DNA from 2 places in the Streptomyces sp. NBC_01428 genome. Region 2 is predicted to be linked to the other one. Evidence: predicted binding sites of a transcription regulator. Region 2 holds the regulator's gene; the other holds the start of a gene.
The links. The regulator HspR, encoded in region 2, represses chaperone genes until heat shock. The targets are predictions, from matches to a motif close to TTGAGNNNNNNNNNCTCAA.
Positions count from the first base shown of each region.

Region 1: a site for HspR is predicted at 6,948-6,966, ahead of lon (endopeptidase La). Genes of this name have one in related genera too.

Region 1 is NZ_CP109499.1:3,335,028-3,344,547, forward strand. Features, by position in the region: gene OG406_RS14270 (sensor histidine kinase) at 1-1,418, opposite strand, end outside; gene OG406_RS14275 (protein phosphatase 2C domain-containing protein) at 1,778-2,566, shown strand; gene OG406_RS14280 (MarR family winged helix-turn-helix transcriptional regulator) at 2,710-3,249, opposite strand; gene OG406_RS14285 (lysozyme) at 3,530-4,348, shown strand; gene lon (endopeptidase La) at 4,511-6,925, opposite strand; gene OG406_RS14295 (GNAT family N-acetyltransferase) at 7,177-7,917, shown strand; gene OG406_RS14300 (rhomboid-like protein) at 7,955-8,836, opposite strand; gene OG406_RS14305 (spermidine synthase) at 9,133-9,520, shown strand, end outside.
Region 2 is NZ_CP109499.1:4,520,743-4,530,262, reverse strand. Features, by position in the region: gene grpE (nucleotide exchange factor GrpE) at 1-308, shown strand, start outside; gene dnaJ (molecular chaperone DnaJ) at 342-1,532, shown strand; gene OG406_RS19610 (heat shock protein transcriptional repressor HspR) at 1,540-1,995, shown strand; gene OG406_RS19605 (sugar ABC transporter substrate-binding protein) at 2,491-3,618, shown strand; gene OG406_RS19600 (helix-turn-helix transcriptional regulator) at 4,047-5,153, shown strand; gene OG406_RS19595 (helix-turn-helix transcriptional regulator) at 5,166-6,176, opposite strand; gene OG406_RS19590 (hypothetical protein) at 6,355-6,705, shown strand; gene OG406_RS19585 (hypothetical protein) at 6,702-7,037, shown strand; gene OG406_RS19580 (pyridoxamine 5'-phosphate oxidase family protein) at 7,216-7,629, opposite strand; gene clpB (ATP-dependent chaperone ClpB) at 7,759-9,520, shown strand, end outside.

The DNA.
Region 1 (9,520 bases), 1.2 Mb from region 2:
TGGTCCAAGTGGCTTGCCGCCGCCGCGAGTTCGATGCGGAGCTTGTCGCGCTCGTCGGCCATCAGCTGGCGCTGGCCGATGAGGTGCTTGCGGTCGCCTTCGAGGGTGGCGTGCCGCTCCTGGAGCGCCGCGGCGTGCTCGTGCAGCGCGTTGACGGAGCGGACCACCTGGGCGAACTCGTCGTTGCGGCCGGTGAACGTGACCGGCTCCTGGGAGCCGGGGTCGGCGGCGAGACGGGCCGAACCGCGGCGGAGCACGGAGAGCGGCCGGGTGAGCGTGCGGGCCATGGCCATCGTGACGCCGACCGCGACGAGGAGGAGCGCGCCGAGGAGGACGACGCGGATCTCCAGGGCGGTGACGTCGTCGTCGCGGAGCTGTTCGAGGTCCTTGGTGCGGTGGTCGTTCAGCGAGGACTCGGCGCCGCGCATCAGGTCGATGCGGGCGGACAGCGCGGCGTTCAGCTTCTCCGCGGAGGTGTCGAGTTCCCCGTCCGCGAGCTTCGGTTCGTCCGTGAGGCCCGCCAGGTACTTGTCCGCGGAGCCGACGTCGGGGCCGGTGACCGTGGAGTCGTAGGAGGTGACGGCCTTCTCGGGTGCCGTCTCCCGGAAGCCGGCGAGGGCCGCGTCGGAGCGGACCCGGGCCTGCTGGGCGGCGCCGCTCAGCGCGTCGCGCTGCTTGGCGCCGGCGGCCGAGGAGGTGTTCGTGGTGGTCGCCAGGCCCGTGATGGGGTCGACGACGGTCTGCGTGGTGCGCGGGATGGCGAGGGCCGCGAGGAGCAGGCCGCGGGCAGCGGCGGACTGCTGGACGGCGGTGTCCAGTTCGGCGAGCGCGTGCGCGCCGGAGCCGGCCCGGACCGGCATGCGGTCGGCCAGGTCCTCGGCGAGGGCGTGGAGTTCGGCGATGGCCTCGGAGTACGCCTGGTGCGCTTCGAGGGCGGAACTCTTGCCGGTGAGGGCCGCGCGCCGCAGAGCGGCGATCCCGTCCAGGTCCTTGAGGAGTGCGGCGGGGGCGTCCTCGTCGGCGCGCAGTTCGTCGACCTGCCGGTCGACGCGGGCGCCGCGCTGTTCGGAGGGCGCCTTGGCCTTGGGGCGGCCGGCGGCGACGTAGGAGGTGACGTCGTCGCGTTCGTCGGCCAGGGAGTGCGCGAGGGTGAGGGCCTGCTGGGTGCGCTGGGAGAGCGTCACCAGGTTCTGGGAGTCGTTCAGTTGCCGCGAGGCGGCCAGCACCGTGGGCGCGCCGGCTCCGGCGATGGCGGCCGCGACGACCGCCACGGCGACGATGAGCCGGTTGCGTACGTGGGCGGTCCTGCCCCGGCGTGTGGAGCCGGTGGCGTCGCCGACGGCGCCGCCCTCCGCGGAGGTGGAGACCGTCTTCTTGCCTGTGCGCCTCGGCCGCGTCTTCTGCACCGGTGCTCGCATTCCTGACTCGTGTACCCATCTGGGGCCCGGGTGACGTCCCGTCGATCGCGGCGTCCGCCCGGTACGGCTCCCGACCCTCCCAGTGCCGGTGGGCGGTGGTCCCGCTTCGTCCGGCCCGCCACCCGAAGGAGTGAACCCCGGAGGGGAGTTGGCGGGCAAGTTCCTGCGGCGCTTGCCACGGGCCCGCGCGGCGGGCCGGTTGGACGTCGGGACCGGGCTTTGGCAGTATTCGCCGCCACGTGTTCCCGGAGTCGATCATTCCATGCCAAACCCGGCTTCCGGGCTGGTGGTCGGCAGGAGTTCGGCGACCGTTGCCGGGCTTTCGTGAGCCTTGTGAAGGGCTCGTGCAGACTGGCGTGATGCGCACTGAACTCGTCACGGAGCCCGGCGACCCGGCCCGCCCCAATGAGGACTTCGCATCGGTCGGGCTTCCCGCTTCAGGACAGGGCGGTTCACTCGTCGTGCTGGACGGGGTGACTCCGCCCCGGAGCGACTACGGCTGTCGGCACACGGTCGCCTGGTTCTCCGCGCGGCTCGGCGGAGCCCTGCTCGAACTGTCCGTTTCGCAGGGCGATGTGACGCTGCGGGAGGTGCTGGCCGAGGCGATCCGCCGGGTGGCCGACGCGCACGCCGCGACCTGTGACCTTTCTCACCCAAGGACGCCTCAGGCAACCGTCGTCCTCGTACGGTGGTCCGCCTCCGAGGTCGAGTATCTGGTCCTGTCCGACTCGGCCCTGCTGGTGGAATCGCCCGCCGGCGAGGTGACCGCGCTGCTCGACGACCGCCTCTCCCGCGTGCCGCGCGCCTCCCTCGCCTCGGACGCGGTGGCCGATGCCACCGTCCGCAACAGGGAGGGCGGCTTCTTCACGGCGGCGGCGGATCCGGCGGTGGCCGCCCGCGCGGTGACGGGCACGCTGCCCCGCGCCTCGGTCCGCGCCCTGGCCGCTCTCACGGACGGCGCCACCCGCTGGGTGGAGAAGTTCCACGAGGGCGACTGGGCCGATCTGTTCGCGCTGGTGCGCAAGGAGGGCTCCGCGTCCCTCGTGGACCGCGTCAGGGAACTGGAGCGCGCGGACGCGGTGGAGCGGCTGCACCTGCGGCGGAGCAAGACGCACGACGACGCGACGGTGCTGTTCGCGGAACTGTGAGCGACGCCGGACCGTGCCGGGCGGTGCCGCCCGGCTGCGGACGGGCCTCCCATAAGGACGTTCGGCCGTGGGCGGACCTCTGCCTTCCGGCGTCCAGCCAGTCCAGCCAGTCCAGCCGCGGACGGGCCTCTCCGTTCCGAAGTTCAGCCGTGGGCGTGCTTCTCCATGCCGGAGTTCAGCTGGTGCAGCAGCCGGGCGAGTTCGGCGACCTCGTCCTGGTCCCAGTGGGCGAGCTGGCGGACGTAGCGGGCACGGCGGGCCTCACGGACGCTGGTCACCCGGCCGCGGCCCTCGTCGGTGAGGTGGACGAGCCAGGCGCGGCCGTCGGCCGGGTCGGGTTCGCGGGCGACGAGGCCCAACTCCTCCAGGGCGCGCAGCTGCCGGGACATGGTGGCCTTGCCGACGCCGATGTAGGCGGCGAGTTCGGTGGCGCGCTGGCGGCCGCACTCGTCGAGCCGGACGAGCAGCCCGTACGCGGCGGACTCCAGATCGGGGTGGACCTCGCGGGCCATCTCGCCCTGGCTGGCGCGGGCCCGGCGCAGGAACAGGGTCAACTCGCGTTCCAGGGACAGGAACTCGTGCACCCCGTCGCCGTGGTCCACGGGCCGGTCCGCCGCGTGGCCCGCTGCGTCGGACGCGTCGGACGCGACCGGACGCCCGTCGCCGTTGCCGTGATCGTGCACGTCAGCACCCCTGACTCGGTTTCCCGATCCTGAAAGTTTCCGCCGGAACTCGCCCGTTACCGCAGCTCCGCCAGTATTTCGCAGGCGTAGACCAACGGCAGCGCCCGGCCCCTCTTCCCACGCCGTGGTCTACGTGCGTAGCTTCTTTATCAGGCACTTATATCGCTGGCATGCGCACGCCATTCTGGGTCAACGACGACCTGTTCCCCAAGGCCCGCGTGCCCGCGCTCTCCCCCCACCGAGCTCCAGTGGAGCTCCATCGCCCTTCGGAGGCACGCACATGCCCGTGCACAGATCCGGAACGGCCCGCCGCCTGCGCCTGCTCGCGGCCGGAACCCTGCTCGCCGCGTTCTCCCTCCTGTCCACGCTCCCCTCGTCCGCCGCGGACGTCCCCGCCCGGGGTTCCGCGCGGATGGGCATGGGAGTCGTCGCCCACGACGGCCAGGGCGGCCTGCCCACCGGCACCCGGGCCGCCCAGACCGAGGGGGTGGACGTCTCCGGCTACCAGGGCAGCGTGGCCTGGGCCACGCTGTGGAACAGCGGGGTCCGCTGGGCCTACACGAAGGCGAGCGAGGGCACGTACTACACGAATCCCTCCTTCACCCAGCAGTACAACGGCTCCTACGGCGTCGGCATGATCCGCGGCGCGTACCACTTCGCCACCCCCGACACCACGACCGGCGCCGTCCAGGCCAACTACTTCGTCGATCACGGAGGCGGCTGGTCCAAGGACGGGAAGACGCTGCCGGGGACGCTCGACATCGAGTGGAACCCGTACGGTGCCGCCTGTTACGGCAAGACCCTGAGCGCGATGGTCAGCTGGATCAGCAGCTTCCTCACCCAGTACAAGGCCCGCACCGGGCGCGACGCGGTGATCTACACGGCCACCAGCTGGTGGAGCCAGTGCACCGGCAACTACGCCGGTTTCGCCGCCGCCAACCCGCTGTGGATCGCCCGGTACGACACCGGGCCGGGGACGCTGCCGGCCGGCTGGGGCTACTACACGATGTGGCAGTACACGTCGTCCGGCCCGACGGTCGGTGACCACGACAAGTTCAACGGAGCCCTGGACCGCGTGGTGGCCCTCGCCAACGGCTGACCGCCGGCGGACTGCGTACGGGGGCGGTCACCCGGACGACCACCCCGTACGCACCGGGCCCACCGGGCGCACCGGGCGCACCGCCGAGGCCCGCACCCGGCGCACGGGAAAGGCCCGGGCCTCCCTCACGGGACCCGGGCCTTCCCCTCCGATGGGCGTCCGTCACGCCGCCACCGGAACCTCCGGCACCGCGCCGTTCGTCGCCGGCGCCAGTGCCAGCTCCAGGACCTGACGGACGTCCGTGACGGCGTGGACGTCCAGCTTCTCCAGGACCTCCGCCGGGACGTCGTCCAGGTCGGCCTCGTTGCGCTTCGGGATGATCACCGTCGTGACACCCGCCCGGTGCGCGGCGAGCAGCTTCTGCTTCACCCCGCCGATGGGCAGCACCCGGCCGGTCAGCGAGACCTCACCGGTCATGGCCACATCGGTGCGCACCAGCCGGCCCGAGAGCAGCGACGCGAGGGCGGTCGTCATCGTGACACCCGCGCTCGGTCCGTCCTTGGGGACCGCGCCCGCCGGGAAGTGGATGTGCGCGCCCCGGTCCTTCAGGTCGCCGACGGGGAGTTCGAGCTCCGCGCCGTGCGAGCGCAGGAAGGAGAGCGCGATCTGCGCGGACTCCTTCATCACGTCGCCGAGCTGACCGGTCAGGGTCAGACCGGCGGCGCCGGTCTCCGGGTCGGCCAGCGACGCCTCGACGAAGAGGACGTCACCGCCCGCTCCGGTCACGGCGAGACCGGTGGCGACACCGGGCACCGCGGTGCGGCGCTCGGCCGGGTCCTGGGCGGACTCGGGCACGTGGTGCGGGCGCCCGACGAGTCCGCGCAGGTCGGCGTCGGTCACCGTGAACGGCAGCTCCCGCTCGCCCAGCTCGTGCTGGGCCGCGACCTTGCGCAGCAGCCGGGCGATGCCCCGCTCCAGGTTCCGCACGCCGGCTTCCCGGGTGTACTCCCCGGCGAGCTTGCGCAGCGCGCTCTCGTCGAGGACGACCTCGTCCTTCTCCAGACCGGCCCGCTCCAGCTGGCGCGGCAGCAGGTGGTCCCGGGCGATGACGACCTTCTCGTCCTCGGTGTAGCCGTCGAGGCGGACCAGCTCCATACGGTCGAGCAGGGCCTCCGGGATGGCTTCGAGCACGTTGGCCGTCGCGAGGAACACCACGTCCGAGAGGTCGAGTTCGACCTCCAGGTAGTGGTCGCGGAAGGTGTGGTTCTGCGCGGGGTCGAGGACTTCGAGCAGCGCCGCCGCCGGGTCGCCCCGGAAGTCGGAGCCGACCTTGTCGATCTCGTCGAGCAGGACCACCGGGTTCATCGACCCGGCCTCCTTGATGGCGCGGACGATCCGGCCGGGCAGCGCGCCGACGTACGTACGGCGGTGGCCGCGGATCTCGGCCTCGTCCCGGACGCCGCCGAGGGCGACGCGGACGAACTTGCGGCCCATGGCGTGCGCGACGGACTCACCGAGCGAGGTCTTGCCGACGCCGGGCGGGCCGACGAGCGCGAGCACGGCACCGCCGCGCCGGCCGCCGACGACCCCGAGACCGCGGTCCGAGCGGCGCTTGCGCACGGCGAGGTACTCGGTGATGCGCTCCTTCACGTCGGCCAGGCCGGCGTGTTCGGCGTCGAGCAGGGCCTGAGCGCCCTGGATGTCGTACTGGTCCTCGGTCCGTTCGTTCCACGGCAGTTCGAGGACGGTGTCGAGCCAGGTCCTGATCCAGCTGCCCTCGGGCGACTGGTCACTGGACCGCTCCAGCTTCTCGACCTCCTTGAGGGCGGCCTCCCGCACGTTCTCCGGCAGGTCGGCGGCCTCGACACGGGCGCGGTAGTCGTCGGACTCCTCCTCGCCCTCCTCGCCCTTGAGGTCGCGCAGCTCCTTGCGTACGGCTTCGAGCTGGCGGCGCAGCAGGAACTCGCGCTGCTGCTTGTCGACGCCCTCCTGGACGTCCTTGGCGATGGACTCGGCGACGTCCTGCTCGGCGAGGTGCTCGCGGAGCTGCTCGGTGGCGAGCTTCAGACGGGCGACCGGGTCGGCGGTCTCCAGCAGCTCGACCTTCTGCTCGACGGAGAGGAAGGGGGAGTAACCGGAGTTGTCGGCGAGCGCGGACACGTCGTCGATCTGCTGGACGCGGTCCACGACCTGCCAGGCGGCGCGCTTGCGCAGCCAGCTGGTGGCCAGGGCCTTGTATTCCTTGACCAGGTCGGTGACGCGGCCGGGCAGCGGGTCGGGCACGGTCTCGTCGACCCGGGTGCCCTCGACCCAGAGCGCGGCTCCGGGACCGGTGGTGCCCGCACCGACCTTCACGCGCCCGCGGCCGCGGATCAGCGCGCCGGGGTCGCCGTCGGCCAGTCGGCCGACCTGCTCGACGGTGCCGAGCACACCGGTGCTCGCGTACGTGCCGTCGATACGCGGGACCAGGAGTACCTGGGGCTTGCCGGGCGTTGAACGAGCGGCGGCCTGGGCTGCCTCCACGGCGGCCCGCACGTCGGCGTCGTTCAGATCGAGCGGAACCACCATTCCGGGCAGCACGACCTCGTCGTCGAGCGGCAGCACGGGCAGGGTGAGTGATGCGGACGTCGAAGCCATGATCTTCCCTTCGGCACACAAGTTGAGCTATGTGGACTCAATGCATCGGAGTCCCCCAATGTTCCCCGGGGACTGTTCGCTGTGAGCGATCACGCGGGAGCCGCTGGAATCAGGTCCGCCGCGCGGCAGGTGTGGCGCGGGGGCGGCCGGCCTGACATCATCCCCTCCGTAAGGGTCATTAGCTACATAGAGCCGTTACATGCTCGGTGCGGCGGGCCGCCCGGGGGACGGCTCGGGAACAGGGGGCAGGGGTGGACAGGATCGTGCGGGCCTGGGTGGACGGATGGGTCGTCTCCCGCGGGGCGGCGCCGCCGGTGGTCCGGGCGTGGGGCTACACGATCGACGTCGGGCAGGAGGGGCACGTCACGCGGCACGTGATCGGGGAGACGAACGACCGGGTCGAGGCGGCGGCGGTGCGCAAGGTCGCGGACGCGGTGACCGCGCCCGGCGTCTGGCTCAAGGTCTTCGCCGAACCGTCGGCCGTCCGCCCCCTGCTCGGCGAGGGCTGGTGGACCGACCCCGAGCCCGGATACCTGATGTCCGCTCCCCTGGCCGCCGCCGAGGACACCGGTCCGGACGGACCCCTCCCCCCTGACTACCGGCTGCGCGCCTGGTCCCGCGCCGGCGTCACCCGCGTCCTGGTCACGGCGTCGGACGGCTCCTGGGCCGCCCGGGGCCAGATCGCCACGACGGGAGCGACGGCCGTCGTGGACCAGGTCGAGACGTCGCCCGGGCACCGGCGCCGGGGGCTCGGCCGCACGGTCATGCGCACGCTCGCCCGGGCGGCGGCGGAGCAGGGCGCGGAGACCGCCGTCCTCGCGGGAACACCGGAGGGACGGGCGCTCTACGCGTCACTGGGCTGGCGCGTGGAGGCACCGCTGCTGAGCGCGCGGTACACCGGGGCGGACCATCCCCAGGGGCCGGGAAACGGCGGCGCCGGGAGCGGTTCCGGGGGGCCGAGACACCCGGCGGGTGAAGGGCTCGGCAGGTGAGGGGAGCCGGCGTCGAGGGGTCCCGGCGGCCGGCGGGTCAGGTCCGGACCGGCGCGGAAGCGACCGCGCGGGCCCGCGCCGCGCGCCGCACCAGGGGCCAGGTCGCGACACCGAGGGCCAGTGCCAGGAGGTGGCCCCAGTTCGTCATCGGGTCGTCGAGCAGGATCAGGTCCTCCGCGAGGACCGAGCCGACGAGGGTCAGCAGCGGCCACCGCAGCCACGGCGAGAGGAGCCCCGCGAGGGAACCGACGCTCGCGGCGACACCGAAGCTGATGCCGTAGTCGAACCGGTGCAGCGAACTGCCGGGCAGGTGCCCCGCCCACACCGCCAGCCCGACCGGCACCTCGGTGGCCAGCGTGGCGACCACGTGCCCGAGCAGGAAGACACCGGCGGCCCGCGCTCCCCCGATCCGCCGCTCCAGCGCGGTCAGCACGAGCAGGAACCCGGCCGCGTACGGCGAGAGGAACCCGCCGACGATCCACAGCGCGCTCGCGAACAGCACCGCCACGGGATACCGCACGAGGTGCGCGACGTCCGTGCTGGACGCCTGGTGCAGGGAGCGGACGATCGCGGGGTCCGCGTGGCTCGCGACGTACGAGGTGACCGCGAGGACAAGGGCGTACCCGAACGTGAAGGGTGTGCCGAGCGGGGTGGGCAGGAGCCGGAGGGCGGATCGGATCGCCACCGGCAGGCGCGCCGCCTCGACCGTGGGTCCGGAGGCGGCGGGCGACGGCGCCGGGCCGGCGGACTGCCCCGTCGTCGTCGGCGCGCTCCGCTGCCGGGGCAGTCCGCCGAGAAGCCCCGGCCCGGTACCGCTCGGCCCCGAGGGGGCACCGGTAAGGGATCGCTCTACGCGAGCCGCGCCACGCTCGGCGGACGTCCCGTCGGCCGGGTGTCGCCCGTCGCTGTTCCGGTTCACCGTGCAGGACCCCTTCCCTCGCGTCCCAGGCTCCGTTCCCCGTCAGCCGCCGTCCATGACCGGCACCGCGCGTGCGGGGGCGATTCTCAGCAACTCCTCAGGACACCTCCGGGATTCCTCGCGATGCGGACACGTAAAGAAAAGAAGGGGAGAGACGGGGAGAGGCAGAGAGAGGGGCGGGGAGAGTCGGAGCGAGGGAGACCGCGACACCCACGGAGGCGGCCCCTGGACCTCGGACCGGTGCACGACCCGGATATTCCACCCCTCCGTGCCCGACCGGTGCCAGGATGGCGGCCATGACTGCCACGTACGACACCCCTGTGGTCATCGACCGGCGCCAGGGCCCGTACGGCGAGGTGGTGCTGCGGCGTCACGGGGCGCTGCTCCAGATCATCGCCAACGGGTGCTTCCTGATGGACACCTCCGACGGGCGTTCCGAGCGCCTGCTGGTGGACGCCGCCCGTGACGCCCTGGACGCACGACCGGAGCCGAGCGTGCTGATCGGCGGGCTCGGCGTCGGGTTCTCCCTCGCGCACGCCGCCGCGGACGCGCGCTGGGGGCGGATCACGGTGGTCGAGCGGGAGCCGGCCATCGTCGACTGGCACCGCGAGGGTCCCCTCGCCGAGCTGTCGGCGACGGCCCTGGCCGACCCGCGCACCGAGATCGTCGAGGACGATCTCCTCG
Region 2 (9,520 bases):
GCGAGTCGCTGGAGACCGTCGCGGCCAAGATGGGGCTCCAGCAGTTCGGCAAGGAGGGCGAGCCCTTCGACCCGACGATCCACGAGGCCCTGATGCACTCGTACGCGCCGGACGTCACGGAGACGACGTGCGTGGCGATTCTGCAGCCGGGGTATCGCTTCGGCGAGCGCACCATCCGCCCCGCGCGGGTGGCGGTCGCCGAGCCGCAGCCCGGGGCGACGACGGTCAAGTCCGACCAGTCGGCCGAGGCGGCCGAGGCGGACGAGACCGCCAAGGACAAGGAGAGCGGTGGCCCGGACGAGGGCTGAGCTTGAACGGACGAGGAAGGAGGGACGTCGGGGATGAGCACCAAGGACTTCATCGAGAAGGACTTCTACAAGGTCCTCGGCGTCCCCAAGGACGCCACCGAGGCCGAGATCAAGAAGGCGTACCGGAAGCTCGCCCGCGAGAACCATCCGGACGCCAACAAGGGCAACGTCAAGGCCGAGGAGCGCTTCAAGGAGATCTCCGAGGCGAACGACGTCCTCGGTGACCCCAAGAAGCGCAAGGAGTACGACGAGGCACGCGCCCTCTTCGGCAACGGCGGCTTCCGGCCGGGTCCCGGCGCGGGCGGCGGGAACTTCAACTTCGACCTGGGCGACCTCTTCGGAGGCGGTGCCCAGGGCGGCGGCCAGGCCGGCGGAGCCGGTGGCTTCGGCGGGGGCATAGGCGACGTCTTCGGTGGCCTGTTCAACCGCGGCGGCGCCGGTACGGGAACCCGTACGCAGCCCCGGCGCGGCCAGGACATCGACACCGAGGTGACGCTCAGCTTCACCGAGGCGGTGGACGGCGCGACCGTCCCGCTGCGCATGACCTCGCAGGCCCCCTGCAAGGCCTGTTCGGGCACCGGCGACGCGAACGGCACACCCCGTGTGTGCCCGACGTGCGTCGGCACCGGCCAGGTCGCCCGCGGTTCGGGCGGTGGCTTCTCGCTCACCGACCCGTGCCCGGACTGCAAGGGCCGCGGACTGATCTCGGAGAACCCGTGCGAGGTCTGCAAGGGCAGCGGCCGTGCCAAGTCGTCCCGGACCATGCAGGTGCGGATCCCCGCCGGCGTCAGTGACAGCCAGCGGATCCGGCTGCGCGGCAAGGGCGCTCCCGGTGAACGCGGGGGCCCCTCCGGCGACCTGTACGTCACGGTCCACGTGGACGCCCACCCGGTCTTCGGCCGCAAGGGCGACAACCTCACCGTCACGGTGCCCGTCACCTTCACGGAGGCGGCCCTCGGCGGCGAGGTGAAGGTGCCCACCCTGGGCGGCCCCGCGGTGACGCTGAAGCTGCCGCCGGGCACACCCAACGGACGCACCATGCGCGCCCGGGGCAAGGGCGCGGTCCGCAAGGACGGCACACGGGGCGACCTGCTCGTCACCGTCGAGGTGGCCGTTCCGCAGGACGTGTCGGGCAAGGCTCGTGACGCGCTGGAGGCGTATCGCGAGGCGACCGCGGGTGAGGATCCGCGGGCGGAGCTGTTCCAGGCCGCGAAGGGAGCATGACGGAGCCATGGACACCACCGGTCGGCGGCGCAACCCGTACGAACTGACCGAGGAGACGCCGGTCTACGTCATCTCGGTGGCGGCCCAGCTCTCCGGACTGCACCCGCAGACCCTGCGTCAGTACGACCGGCTCGGCCTGGTCTCTCCCGACCGCACGGCCGGCCGGGGCCGCCGCTACTCGGCCCGCGACATCGAACTGCTGCGCACCGTCCAGCAGTTGTCGCAGGACGAGGGCATCAACCTGGCCGGCATCAAGCGCATCATCGAGCTGGAGAACCAGGTGGCGGCGCTCCAGTCGCGGGTCGCCGAGCTCCAGTCGGCCCTCGACGGCGCCGCGGCGGCCATGCAGCAGCGCGAGGCCGCCGTGCACGCCTCCTACCGGCGTGACCTGGTCCCGTACCAGGAGGTCCAGCACACGAGCGCCTTGGTGGTCTGGCGTCCCAAGCGGTCGCCCGATCAGTGACCGAAGCACAGCACCCGAGAAGGGGCCCGGAGGTTCTTCCTCCGGGCCCCTTCTCGCGTGCTCGGCGGAGTCCGTGACCGTTTCCGACCGGTCGCGGTCCGTGGTGGCTCGATCTTTACGGTCCAGGCGGAATGGGCGGGTTGACCGCATTCGTTCGGACGCCCGCATGACGTGGTCGCGGGATCCGGTGCCGCGCGACGGCTCGCGCCGAGGCCTGGTTCCCGGGGTTTACCCGGCTGTCAACAAGCGTTAAAGGCAAGGTGGATGGGGTCGCGCGGTCCGGGACGTCGGTCGCGTCGTGTGGATGACACAGGGTGAAGCTGAGGGGATTGCTGGAACCTCGGGCGTAACCTCTTCCCACCGTGTTCACTTGTGGAACACAGAACGCTGTTGCCATCTCGTTAAGTGGCTACTCCTTGACGCTGAGGTGATCGCCGCGTTGGCTTTCAGCCACCTGGGTCGCAATGCTGCAACCTCGCCCGGAAGGCACCTGATGTGAACACTCGTAACACCGGTCTCCGTCGTACCGTCATAGCCCTGGCCTCGTCCGCCGCCGCCCTCTCGCTCGCCGGCTGCGGGGTCGTGGACGGGCTCGGTGGAAGCGACGCCAAGGCCAGCCCCACGAAGGGCGACGACATCAAGGTGGGTCTCCTCCTCCCGGAGAAGGAGAACACCCGTTACGAGAAGTTCGACTACCCGATCATCGAGGAGCAGGTCAAGAAGCTCACCGAGAAGAAGGGTGAGGTCGTCTACCGGAACGCCGAGCAGGACGCGGGCAAGCAGCTCAGCCAGCTCCAGGAGATGGTGGACGACAAGGTCGACGTCATCCTCCTGGACGCGGTGGACTCGAAGTCGATCGCGAAGGGCGTGCGGAAGGCCAAGGACGCCGGCATCCCCGTCATCGCGTACGACCGGCTGGCGCAGGGTCCGATCGACGCGTACATCTCCTTCGACAACGAGCTGGTGGGCGAGGTCCAGGGCAAGGCCCTGGTCGGCGCGCTGGGTGCCAACTCGGCGGCGAAGAAGATCGTCATGATGAACGGCGCGACGACCGACCCGAATGCGGCCCAGTTCAAGTCCGGCGCCGAGTCCGAGCTCAAGGACAAGGTGATCGTCGCCGACAAGTACGACACCAAGGACTGGAACCCGGTCAACGCCAAGGCGAACATGGAAGAGGCGATCCAGAAGGTCGGCCTCGACAACATCGCGGGGGTGTACGCCGCCAACGACGGCATCGCCGGCGCGGTCATCGACGCCCTGAAGAGCGCGGGCGTCAGCAAGGTGCCGCCGGTCACCGGCCAGGACGCCGAACTCGTCGCCGTGCAGCGGATCCTCAAGGGCGACCAGTTCATGAGCGTCTACAAGTCCTATCCGCAGGAGGCGAGCGCCGCCGCGGAGATGGCGGTCGCCCGGGTCCAGGGCCGCTCGATCGAGTTCGACGCGCTGACCCGCGACAAGGTGAGCAGCCCGACGAACAAGGACATTCCGGCCCAGCTCGTTCCCGTGGTCGACCTGACCAAGGCGAACATCGAGGACACGGTCCTGCAGGACAGCATCTACACCGTCAAGCAGATCTGCACCGCCCCCTACAAGGCGGCCTGCGACGCTCTGAAGCTCAAGTAGCACCGGGGGCACCACGGGAGGCCGCCGGGCAGCGGCGGGAGCCTCCTGGCGCCCGTGGAGCGGCGCACGACATCGAGGGCCCGGGACATCCGTCCCGGGCCCTCTTCGCGTTCCGTGCGCGTTCCGGGGGCCGCTCCCCGCCGGACGCCGTCGCGGAGGGGGATATCCGGCCAAGCCCGGGCGGTGCGCCGGGGGTCTTTCGGGGGTCGTTCCCGCGAAGTCCCGGGCGCCCGGGGGGCGCTGCTTGCAGCTTGTTGCAACGGGCGGGGCGGAGGTGCGGATTTATGGTGACCAGGAGGGGCGAAACGGCGCGCGGGGACGGCGCAGCCGTGTTGCGGTGCCGGACGCGTCCGCGCATAGTTGCGCTGCGGAGGACGCCCTGACGCGGGGCCCACGCCAGGGGTCGGAGCTGGAGCCAGAGGTGGGAGATGGCCGGGCACGGGACGGACGGGCATCCGCACGGCGCTGACCGACTGTGCGAGGCCGGCGACCGGGTGTACTCGCGGGCCGTGCGGCGCGGCCGGGTGCCGCGCGACGACGCCGGCCCGGTGCCGTGCCTGCTGGAACTGGCGCTGCTGCACCCCGACCCCGACGACATGGGCTGGCTGGTGCCGACCTCCCCGCAGGAGGTCATGACCCGGCTGCTGCGCGGGGTGTACGAGGAGGTCAGCGCCAGTCAGGCGCGGGTGGGCGACGCGGTGTCCGCGTTCGAGTGGTACGCCGGTCTCGGCGGCCGCGTCCAGGCGCCCGCGGAGGGTGCCGCGATCCGCGTCCTGGACGGACTGCCGCGTATCCGGGCCGCCATGGACAAGGCGACCGAGGAGTGCGCGAGCGAGGTCCTGACGGTCCAACCCGGCGGTATCCGGCGCGAGGACGAACTGGTGGAGGGGCTGCACCGGGCGCTGGAGATGCGGCGGCGCGGGGTGCGCATGCGCGACCTGTACACGCATGTCGCCCGGCACGGCCAAGGCCTGCTGAACTACATGGAGTTGATGGGGGACGCGGCGGAGGCCCGGACCCTCGACGAGGTCGTGGAACGGCTCATCCTCTTCGACCGCAAGGTCGCCTTCATCCCCGCCAACTCGGACCGTACCATCGCGCTCGAACTGCGCCATCCGGCGCTGATCGACTACCTGGTCACGGTGTTCGAGCGGTTGTGGCGCCTCGCGATCCCGCTGGCCTCGCCGCTGCCGTCCACCGGCATCGAGGGCATCACCCACCGCGAGCGCTCGATCGCCGCGCTGCTGGCGGAGGGGCATCAGGACGCGGTGGTCGCCGAACGTCTCGGCATCAGTGTCCGCACCTGCCGGGCCCACATCGCCCGGCTCTCGGAGACGCTGGGGGCGGCCAGCCGTACGCAGTTGGGCGTGCGGATCGCGCAGGCGGGGCTGGACGGGCCGCCGCGCTCGCCGGAGCCGTCCCCCGTCACCGTGCCCCGGCACGGCGCGGGTGCCGTGGCAGGCCCTTCCGTGGCCGGTCCGGGCGCGGCCGGTGTCCAGGGGCTGCCGGGTCAGGGCTCGCCCGCCCAGCGCTGAGTTGCCGGCCGGTCAGTGGTCCTGTTCCAGGATGCCCGACTGGGCGATCAGGAAGCCGAGTTGGGCGCGGCTGCCGCTGCCCAGGGAGGCCGCCAGTTTCGCGATGTGGGCCCGGCAGGTGCGGACGTTCATCCCGAGCCTGCGGGCGATGGCCTCGTCCACGTGGCCCTCGATGAGCAGCTTGGCTATGGAGCGCTGGACGCCCGTGATGCCGTCCGGGGTGGACTCGTAGGTGACTTCCTCGCGCAGCGGGGTGGCGCGCCGCCAGAGCTGCTCGAAGACCCTGGTCAGATAGCGGACGAGGCCGGGGTGGCGCAGTTCGAGGGCGAACTGGTTGTCGTCGCTCGCCGGGATGAAGGCGACGGTGCCGTCGCAGATGATGAGCCGCTCGATCAGCTCCTCCAGCGTCCGGATCTCGATCTTTCCGCTGGCTATGCGGTCCATGTAGGCGGCGGTGCCCTGGCTGTAGCGGACCGTGTGCTGGTAGAGCGTGCGGATGCGGACGCCGCGGTCGGTGAGCGGGCGGTCCCGTTCGAGGGCCTGGTTCAGGATGTGCTCGCTGCGGCGGCCGCCGGGCTGGATGGTGAGCATCTCCGTGTGGCACTCGGAGGTCGCGATGTCGAGCGCGGCGTTGATCCGGTCGATGCCCTCCAGCACGGTGATGGCGTGGGTGGGGGCGGGTGCCATCGCGCTGACCATCATGAACGGCTCGAATGATTCGGTCAGTTCGATGGTGCGCCGCCTGCGCTCCTGGATCTCGCGCTCAATAGGGTGGAGACGCTGGGTGAGCGCGACGGACGGCGGCACCGGGCGCAGCCAGTTGGAGTCGTCGGGATCCGGGCGCAGCAGGGCGAACTCCAGCAGGCATGGCGCTGCCGTCGCCTCGGCCCGGGCGATCCGTCCGGTGCTCAAAGCGCTCGTGTACAAGCGCGCCCCTTCGTCACAAAGTTCCGTGACGGGATGGGGATGTGTCTGGTTTGTGCGTTCTATGGGCAAATCGCCACCCCCCAGGGTCCTGAACATGCAGGAACATGATGCATCGTGTCGGTGGTGGTGACGTGCCTGAATGAGACATCGTCTTCATTACCGGGGGAGAGGATCCGATCAAGTGAGGACGAAGCCGACTATGTACAGGAGAATGCTTCGCTCGGTACTTGCCACCGCTTTCTCCGCGGTTGTGGCTGTCGGGGCCCTGAGTGGTGTGGGTCTCGCGGCGGGGGGTTCGTCGACCACCTCCGCGCCACCGGACAGTGGCTGGGGCAGTGAGCCCGCGGTTCTCTCCCTGGACAGTGGCTGGGGCAACGGGCCGGCGGCTCTCGCTCTGGACAGTGGCTGGGGCAACGCGGCGAAGGCGCTCCCCGCCGACAGTGGCTGGGGCAACGTGGCGAAGGCGCTGCCCGGCGACAGCGGCTGGGGCAATGTACGGACGGACCTGGCCGACAGTGGCTGGGGCAACGCGAAGACGATCGTGCTGGCTGACAGCGGCTGGGGTTTCGTGGCTCCGGCCGGCAGTGCTTCGAGTGACGTCACGAAGGCTTCAGTGGACTCATGACTACACCACCCGACGACCGTTCGTTCCGGCGCGAGATGGCGACCGCGTACCGCTCCGGCTGGCATTTCATCGACCTGGTCACCGCCATCCCCCACAGCGGTGACTCGCTGATGGTGACCGTCTTCGGTGAGCCCGTCGTCGTCACGCGCGACGACGACGAGGACGTACGGGCCTATCGGTGTCTGCGGCGGCCTCGGGGGGCGCCGCAGCCAGTACGGTGTGCCATCCGGTACGGAATGATCTTCGTGAACCTCGATCAGCGCGACGCGCGACTGACCGGGCCCGACATCCCCGATGTCGAGACCATCGCAGCCACCCCCCGCAGTGCCTGACGCGATTCCCCCGTCGTAGTAGATCGCGCAGGTACTTCCCCCCGCAGCGGCGTCACCGTGACCTGAACACGGTGACGCCGCTGCAGTTTTCCCGGAAATCTCCGGGTTTCCGCCGATCCCGGCAAGGGCTGGAACCAGCCGTCGCGACGCGGCGCGCGGCCTGCTCCGCAGGTCGTTCTCAGCCGTGGCCCAGGGCCCGCGTCAGCTCGATCTCGATGACCACGCGGGCCGGGTTCGGGGACGGCACCCGCTCGTAGCGCTCCGAGTACCGCCGCACCGCGTCCGCGACGCGCTCGGGGTCCGTTGACACCCGGGCCAGCCCCTCCAGCGTCGCCCAGCGCCTGCCGTCCACCTGGCAGACCGCCACCCGCGCCCCGTCCGGCCCCGCCGCCCGTACGTGGGCCGCCTTCGCGGTGGCCCCGCCGGTGATGATCCGGGCGAGACCGGCCTCGGGGTCGTAGGTGACGCCGACGGGCACCACGTGCGGGGTGCCGTCGCGCCGCAGCGTCGTCAGGGTGCAGAGGTGGCGCTCACGCCAGAAGCGCAGGTAGGCGGCGTCGGGCTGCCGCGGGTCCACCGGAAGGGAAGCCATGAGGCCTGAATCTACGCCCCGCTCCGCCCGTTCCTGTCCCGCTCCAGCCTTGAGTGGAATAGACTCAAGTTTGTGTACGTTGCCCGTGTCAGGCAACGGTAGGGACCTCAGGAGGAGGAGAACGCGAACGTGGACGCCGAGCTGACCAACAGGAGCCGGGACGCGATCAACGCGGCGAGCAGCCGTGCCGTGAAGGAGGGGCACCCGGACCTCACCCCCGCCCACCTGCTGCTGGCTCTGCTGGAGGGGCAGGACAACGAGAACATCATCGACCTGCTGACCGCGGTGGAGGCCGACCAGGCCTCCGTACGGGCCGGCGCCGAGCGGGTCCTCGCCGGGCTGCCCAGCGTGGCCGGTTCCACCGTCGCGCCCCCGCAGCCCGACCGCGAACTGCTCGCCGTCATCGCCGACGCCGCCGAGCGCGCCAAGGAGCTGGGTGACGAGTTCCTCTCCACCGAGCACCTGCTCGTCGGGATCGCCGCGAAGGGCGGCCGGAGCGGCGACGTACTCTCCCAGCAGGGCGCCGGTGCGAAAAAGCTGCTGGAGGCGTTCCAGAAGACCAGGGGAGGGCGCAGGGTGACGACCCCGGATCCCGAGGGCCAGTACAAGGCACTCGAAAAGTTCGGTACGGACTTCACCGCCGCCGCGCGTGAGGGCAAGCTCGACCCGGTCATCGGCCGGGACCAGGAGATCCGCCGGGTGGTGCAGGTCCTGTCCCGCCGCACCAAGAACAACCCGGTCCTCATCGGCGAGCCCGGCGTGGGCAAGACCGCCGTCGTCGAGGGGCTCGCCCAGCGGATCGTGAAGGGCGACGTGCCCGAGTCGCTCAAGAACAAGCGCCTCGTCTCCCTCGACCTCGGCGCCATGGTCGCCGGCGCGAAGTACCGCGGCGAGTTCGAGGAGCGGCTGAAGACCGTGCTCGCGGAGATCAAGGACTCCGACGGGCAGGTCATCACCTTCATCGACGAGCTGCACACGGTCGTCGGGGCCGGCGCGGGCGGCGACTCCGCCATGGACGCGGGCAACATGCTGAAGCCGATGCTCGCCCGCGGTGAGCTGCGCATGGTCGGCGCCACCACCCTCGACGAGTACCGCGAGCGGATCGAGAAGGACCCGGCGCTGGAGCGGCGCTTCCAGCAGGTGCTGGTCGCCGAGCCGACCGTCGAGGACACCATCGCCATCCTGCGCGGGCTCAAGGGCCGCTACGAGGCCCACCACAAGGTCCAGATCGCCGACCGCGCGCTGGTGGCCGCCGCGACCCTCTCCGACCGGTACATCACCTCCCGCTTCCTTCCCGACAAGGCCATCGACCTCGTCGACGAGGCCGCCTCGCGGCTGCGCATGGAGATCGACTCGTCCCCCGTCGAGATCGACGAGCTCCAGCGGGTCGTCGACCGGCTGAAGATGGAGGAGCTGGCGATCGGCAAGGAGACCGACGCGGCCAGCCGGGAGCGGCTGGACAAGCTGCGCCGCGACCTCGCCGACAAGGAGGAGGAGCTGCGCGGGCTCACCGCCCGCTGGGAGAAGGAGAAGCAGTCCCTCAACCGCGTCGGTGAGCTGAAGGAGAAGCTCGACGAGCTGCGCGGCCAGGCCGAACGGGCCCAGCGCGACGGCGACTTCGACACCGCCTCCAAGCTGCTGTACGGCGAGATCCCCACGCTGGAAAGGGACTTGGAGGAGGCCTCGGAGGCCGAGGAGGAGGCCGGCCGGGACACCATGGTCAAGGAGGAGGTCGGGCCGGACGACATCGCCGACGTCGTGGGCTCCTGGACCGGCATCCCCGCCGGACGCCTGCTGGAGGGCGAGACCCAGAAACTCCTGCGCATGGAGGACGAGTTGGGCCGCCGGCTGATCGGCCAGACCGAGGCGGTGGGTGCCGTCTCCGACGCCG